Regions from separate parts of the Microbacterium sp. NPDC012755 genome, predicted to be linked through region 2. Evidence: predicted binding sites of a transcription regulator. Region 2 holds the regulator's gene; the other holds the start of a gene.

Region 1 (3,410 bases), 3.3 Mb from region 2:
CTACGCCGAGTGGGCGCTCGGGGTCGCCGGCGACCCGGCGGTGCGTGACGTGCTGTCGCGCATACCCGAGAACCGTCGCCAGCCGCCGCTGGTCTTCGCCGTCACGCGGATGCTCGGCGCGGATCTGACCGCGTACGGCGCCTGGCGGGGGTTCGTGCTCGCGCATGCCGAGGAGATCGTCGCGGAGTGCACGGGGAGACGGCTCCAGACCAACGAGCCCCTCCGCCTCGCGCCGCTGCTCCCCGTGCTCAGCGAGATCGAGGGCCCCATCGCGCTGCTCGAGATCGGCGCCTCGGCAGGGCTCTGCCTGTATCCCGACCGGTACTCCTATCGGTTCGTCGACGGAGAAGGGATGCTGCGGCGATCTCTCGACCCGGTGGACGGCCCGTCGGCCGTCGTGCTGGAGAGCGTGATCGACGGTGGGATTCCACCCCTGCGCCTGCCGGAGGTCGTGTGGCGCGCCGGCATCGACCTCGCGCCCCTCGACGCGTCCGACGAACGCGATCGCCGCTGGCTGCAGGGCCTCGTCTGGCCGGGGGAGGAGGGGCGCGAGCATCGCGTCACGGCGGCGCTCGACATCGCCGCATCCGACCCTCCGCACCTCATCGCCGGTGACGCCCTGGAGCGGATCGACGCGCTCGCCGCGGAGGCGCCGGACGGTGCGACGCTCGTCATCACCACCCCCGGCGTGCTGGTGCACATCCCCCGGGAGCAGAGGCTCGCGCTCGTCGAGGCCATCCGCGCGCTCCCGGCCAGATGGATCACCATCGATCCGCCGGCTCTCCTCGATGTCTGGGAGCCCCCCGTCGACGACGGATCCTGGAGCGGTTTCGTCGTCGCGCTGGACGGCAGGGTGCGGGCCGCGGCTGATCCGCTCGGACGATGGTGGGAGTGGCGCGGCGGCGATGGCGTCGCGGCGATCTAACCTGTTCTCATGCTGGGAGAGATGACCGAGCGCGATCGTGCGATCCTCGCGTTGGAGACCGTGTGGCCACGGCACAGCGGCGCGAAGGAAGAAGTGATCCGCGCGCAGCTCGGCATGAGCTCGGCGCGCTACTATCAGCTGCTCGGTCGGCTGATCGACTCCGACGCCGCTCTGGCGTACGACCCGATGCTCGTCGGCAGGCTCCGTCGGATCAGGGAGTCCCGTGCGCTGCAGCGCTCGGCCAGGACTCCCGGCTTCGTCGGCTGAGTCCGCGGTTTCGGACGCCGCCGCCGTCGTGATGCGGACGCACAGGCGGGTGCCGCTAGCATCGAGTGGTGTCCAAGCCCACTCGTGACCGATTCGACGACGTCCCCCACTCCGCAGGACGTGTAGGAGCGCATCGCGCCGAAGCCCCCGGCATGAACGGCTGGGTCGTGCTGCTCTGGTCGTTCGTGGCCGCGCTGGTGCTGATCATCGCAGGCATCTTCGGCTCGCTCGTGGTCATGGGCCGCATCACGCTCTTCCCCGAGGCCGTGCCGTCGTCGACGCCGACGCCGGTCGAGACCGGTGTCGTCGACACCGCCTACTCGGTGATGATCCTGAACGCGACTCCGGAGGAGGGCCTCGAGGCTCAGATCCGGGCGAAGCTCATCGACAGCGGATGGACCGCCGACAAGGTCTCCGCCACCGAGAGCGCCAGCAAGGACTTCGCCACGACGACCGTGTACTACGTCGACGACGCGGACGAGCTCGCGGCCATCGGGCTCGCCAACCTCATCGGCGGAGCGGACGTGCAGAAGAGCGACTTCTACGCCTCCATGAACGAGACCGGGGGCAAGCAGCTGACCGTCGTCATCGGCCTCGACCGCTCGTCCTCCGCCCCGGCCACCACGGAGGAGACTCCGGCCCCCTGATCGGTCGGCGGCGCACCCTCCTCGCGGCTTGCACTCGAAGGTGTCGAGTGCCAGAATGGCGTTAGCACTCTCTCACTCTGAGTGCTAAACCCAACGTCTACGTCCAGGAGGGACGACAAAACTCATGGCAAAGATCATCGCTTTCGATGAGGAGGCCCGCCGCGGCCTCGAGCGCGGCCTCAACATCCTCGCCGACGCGGTCAAGGTGACCCTCGGCCCGCGTGGCCGCAACGTCGTGCTCGAGAAGAAGTGGGGCGCCCCCACCATCACGAACGACGGCGTGTCCATCGCCAAGGAGATCGAGCTGGACGACCCGTACGAGAAGATCGGTGCGGAGCTCGTCAAGGAGGTCGCCAAGAAGACCGATGACGTCGCCGGCGACGGCACCACCACCGCCACGGTCCTCGCACAGGCCCTCGTCCGCGAAGGCCTGCGCAACGTCGCGGCCGGCGCCGACCCGATCTCGCTCAAGCGCGGCATCGAGAAGGCCGTCGCGGCGATCACCGAGGAGCTGCTGAGCAGCGCCAAGGAGATCGAGTCCAAGGAGCAGATCGCCGCCACGGCGTCCATCTCCGCAGCCGACCCCGCGATCGGCGAGCTCATCGCCGAGGCGATCGACAAGGTCGGCAAGGAGGGTGTCGTCACCGTCGAGGAGTCGCAGACCTTCGGCACCGAGCTCGAGCTCACCGAGGGCATGCGCTTCGACAAGGGCTACCTGAACCCCTACTTCGTGACGGACCCGGAGCGCCAGGAGGCTGTCTTCGAGGACCCGTACATCCTCATCGCGAACCAGAAGGTCTCCAACATCAAGGACCTCCTGCCCATCGTCGACAAGGTGATCCAGGACGGCAAGGAGCTCGTCATCATCGCCGAGGACGTCGAGGGCGAGGCTCTCGCGACGCTCGTGCTGAACAAGCTCAAGGGCATCTTCAAGTCGGTCGCCGTCAAGGCTCCCGGCTTCGGCGACCGTCGCAAGGCGCAGCTGCAGGACATCGCGATCCTCACCGGCGGACAGGTCATCACCGAAGAGGTGGGCCTCAAGCTCGAGAACGCCACGCTCGACCTGCTCGGCCGTGCGCGCAAGGTCATCGTCACCAAGGACGAGACCACGATCGTCGAGGGTGCGGGCGAGGCGGAGCAGATCGAGGGTCGCGTGACCCAGATCCGTCGCGAGATCGAGAACACCGACAGCGACTACGACCGCGAGAAGCTGCAGGAGCGCCTCGCCAAGCTCGCCGGCGGCGTCGCCGTCATCAAGGCGGGCGCGGCCACCGAGGTCGAGCTCAAGGAGCGCAAGCACCGCATCGAGGACGCCGTCCGCAACGCGAAGGCAGCCGTCGAGGAGGGCATCGTCCCCGGTGGTGGCGTCGCGCTCATCCAGTCGGGCACCAAGGCTCTCGACGCTCTCACCCTCACGGGTGACGAGGCGACCGGTGCGAACATCGTTCGCGTCGCGATCGAGGCTCCGCTGAAGCAGATCGCTCTCAACGCCGGTCTCGAGCCGGGTGTCGTCGCGAACAAGGTCGCCGAGCTGGCCTCGGGTCACGGCCTGAACGCTGCGACCGGCGAGT
Region 2 (3,410 bases):
CGCACGGCCGGGGATGCGCAGCGCGAGACGCGCGATCAGCAGCTTCGCCCTGCTGATGCCGGCGAGCGCCTCCGGGGGGAACCACAGCCGGTACTCGTCGGTGTTGCTGCCGATGAGCAGCGGGGTGTCGATCTCGCCGAGCACCTCGTGGGGAGACCGGGGGAGGCTGTCGGGGTCGATCGAGAACTGGAATCCCGGCGCGCCCGCGAGGGGAGAGGAGCCTGCCGACTGCTCGCGGCGGGCCTGCAGGAGCTGATCGGGGTCGACGCCGGCGAAGGACTCCCGATCGGCGCGGATGCCGAGCCGCTTCGCCAGCTGCGCGGTGACGCGCCCGGCCTTCTCCGGTGTCTGCGCCTCCAGAGGACCGGACTCGATGATCGCCTGAGCGATCAGCGCACGCGACTTCGGACGGGCCAGGAGACCGGCGACGATCGCGCCGCCCGCCGACTCGCCCATCACCGTGATGCGCGCGGGATCGCCGCCGAACGCCGCGATCTCGCGGTGGACCCAGTCGAGGGCGGCCGCGGCGTCGCGCAGGCCGAGGTTGCGCGGTGCGTCCTCGAGCACGGAGAAGCCCTCCGAGCCCAGGCGGTAGTTGATCGAGGCGAAGACGATGCCGGCGCGTGCGAATCCCGTGCCGTCGTAGATCGAGAGCGCGGCGGTGCCGCGTTCGAGGGCGCCGCCGTGGATCCACAGCAGCACGGGCGCGTCCGAGGCGTCGACCGGGGACCAGACGTTGACGGTGAGGATGTCTTCGCCGTCGATGCGCACCGAACCCAGCAGCTCGCCGGTCGCGCCGGAGTAGGGGAGCTGGGGAGACGTGGGGCCGAAGGACGTGGCGTCGCGCTCGCCCGTCCAGGCGGGAGCGGGCTGCGGCTCGCGGAACCGGTTGTCCCCGAACGGCGGCGCGGCATACGGGATGCCGAGGAAGCGACGGACGCCGTCCTCGACGGTTCCTCGGAGGACCCCGGTGCTGACGGAAGCGGTGGACGGCGTGGTCATGAGCGCCATCCTAGGGCGCACGCGATAGGATTGGCACTCTATCGGTCCGAGTGCCAGGCGGGAGGGTGAGATGGTCACAGAGCGAGGCCTGCAGGTGCTGCGCGCGATCGTGCAGGACTACGTCGAGACGCACGAACCCGTCGGCAGCCGCACGATCGTCGACCGGTACTCCTTCGGCGTCTCCGCGGCGACCATCCGCAACGACATGGCGCTGCTCGAGGACGAGGAGCTGATCGCCGCTCCGCACACCTCCTCGGGGCGCGTGCCGACCGACAAGGGGTATCGCGTCTTCGTGAACCACCTGGCTCAGCTGCGGCCGCTCACCGTGGCTCAGCGCAGCGCGATCGAGTCCTTCCTCGCCGACCCCGCCGATCTCGACGACCTGATGGCGCGCACCGTCCGTGTGCTCACGCAGCTCACGGGGCAGGTCGCCCTGGCGCAGTACCCGTCGTTCGCCCGGGCGCATCTGACCCACCTGGAGCTCGTCGCGCTCGCGCCGAGCCGGATGCTCGTCGTGCTCGTCACCGACGCCGGCGGCGTCTCACAGCGCATGACCCCGCTCCCGATCGAGCTCGACGAGGCCGATGTGGCGGTGCTGCGGGCGCGGCTGTCCGCGCTGATCACGGGCCGTGCGGTGAGCGACGCCGCTGAGCGCCTGCAGACCCTGCTCGCCGATGACACGACGACGGATGCCGCGCTGCGCGCCCTCGCGACCGTCATCATCGACGAGCTGGGCGAGTTCCGCCAGGAGCGCCTCGTCATGGCGGGGGCCGCGACTCTGGCCCGGCGCGAACAGGACTTCCGCGGCAGCATCCATCCTCTCCTCGAGGCGATCGAGGAGCAGGTGACGCTGCTGCGGCTGATGAGCGAGATGGAGACCGACGTGCACGGGCTCGCCGCGAGCATCGGCACGGAGAACGCTCCGTTCGGTCTCGGCGAGGCGTCGATCGTCGCCAGCAACTACGCCGCACCGAGCGGCACCGCGCGCGTCGGCGTCATGGGCCCGACCCGCATGGACTATCCGAGCAACCTCGCGGCGGCGCGGGCCGTGGCCCGCTACCTGTCGCGGATGCTCGACGAAGACGAGGCGAGCCGCTGAGGCGGCCGCCGAACGAACACACACGGAGAAGGGCCATCGTGGCGGATCACTATGAGGTTCTCGGGGTATCCCGAGAGGCGTCCACCGACGAGATCAAGAAGGCGTACCGACGCCTCGCGCGTCAGCTGCACCCGGATGTGAACCCGGGCGAGGAGGCGGCGGAGCGCTTCAAGCTCGTCACGCACGCGTACGACGTGCTCAGCGACGACGAGTCGCGACGCCGGTACGACATGGGCGGCGGAGACGGCGCCGCAGGAAACTTCGGCGGGTTCGGAGGCTTCGGCGACATCTTCGAGACCTTCTTCGGCGCCGCGCAGGGCGGCGGGCGCGGCGCGCGTCCGCGGTCACGGCGCGAGCGCGGCCAGGACGCGCTCGTGCGTGTGACCCTCGAGCTCGGCGACGTGGTGTTCGGCGCGCACCGCGACATCGAGGTCGACACGGCGGTGCTGTGCGAGACGTGTCAGGGATCCTGCTGCCAGGAGGGCACGTCGCCCGTCACCTGCGACATCTGCGGCGGCTCCGGCCACGTGCAGCGTCAGGTCCGCAGCCTTCTCGGCAACGTCATCACCTCGCAGCCGTGCGGCACCTGCGAGGGCTACGGCACGACGATCCCGTACCCGTGCGGAACCTGCGCTGGTCAGGGGCGCGTGCGGTCGCGTCGTACGGTGTCCCTCGACATCCCCGCCGGTGTGGAGACCGGGCTGCGACTGCAGCTGCCGGGCTCCGGCGAGGTGGGCAAGGCCGGTGGCCCCAACGGCGATCTGTACGTCGAGGTCACGGTGAGCCCGCACGCGGCGTTCAGCCGTGACGGCGACGACCTCCTCGCCACGCTCGAGGTATCGATGACCGACGCGATCCTCGGAACGGACACGAAGATCCAGGGGCTCGACGGCGAGGTCGACCTGGAGATCCGCTCCGGCATCCAGTCGGGTGACGTCCTGACGATCAAGGGCCGTGGCATCACCCCGCTGCGGGGATCCCAGCGTGGTGACCTCAGGGTCGGCGTGCAGGTGGTCACGCCCACCAAGCTCGACTCCGCGCAGCGCGCGCTCATCGAGGACTTCGCGAAGAAGGCGAAGTCGCCGGGACCGCAGCTCGCGCAGTTCCAGCAGGGGCTGTTCTCCAAGCTCCGCGACCGCTTCCGCTCGCACTGAGCCATGGCGCTGCACTTTCTGGTCGAGACGTCGACCGATGCCGCGGTCGGCGACCTCGTGTCGCTCACCGGTGCAGAGGCGAAGCACGCGGCGGTCGTCCGCAGACTGCGTGTGGGCGAATCCGTGACGATCGGCGACGGTGCAGGCGTCTGGCT

The links. The regulator HrcA, encoded in region 2, represses chaperone genes, less so after heat shock. The targets are predictions, from matches to a motif close to TTNGCACTCGNNNNNNNCGAGTGCNAA.
Region 1: groL (chaperonin GroEL) is a predicted target of HrcA. The motif match lies at 1,901-1,927, and genes of this name have one in related genera.

Annotation. Positions count from the first base shown of each region.
Region 1 is NZ_JBIBCT010000001.1:40,565-43,974, reverse strand. Features, by position in the region: gene ACFY5A_RS00230 (DUF2332 domain-containing protein) at 1-925, shown strand, start outside; gene ACFY5A_RS00225 (DUF3263 domain-containing protein) at 935-1,192, shown strand; gene ACFY5A_RS00220 (LytR C-terminal domain-containing protein) at 1,261-1,839, shown strand; gene groL (chaperonin GroEL) at 1,964-3,410, shown strand, end outside.
Region 2 is NZ_JBIBCT010000001.1:3,357,823-3,361,232, reverse strand. Features, by position in the region: gene ACFY5A_RS15745 (carboxylesterase family protein) at 1-1,002, opposite strand, end outside; gene hrcA (heat-inducible transcriptional repressor HrcA) at 1,073-2,101, shown strand; gene dnaJ (molecular chaperone DnaJ) at 2,140-3,255, shown strand; gene ACFY5A_RS15730 (16S rRNA (uracil(1498)-N(3))-methyltransferase) at 3,259-3,410, shown strand, end outside.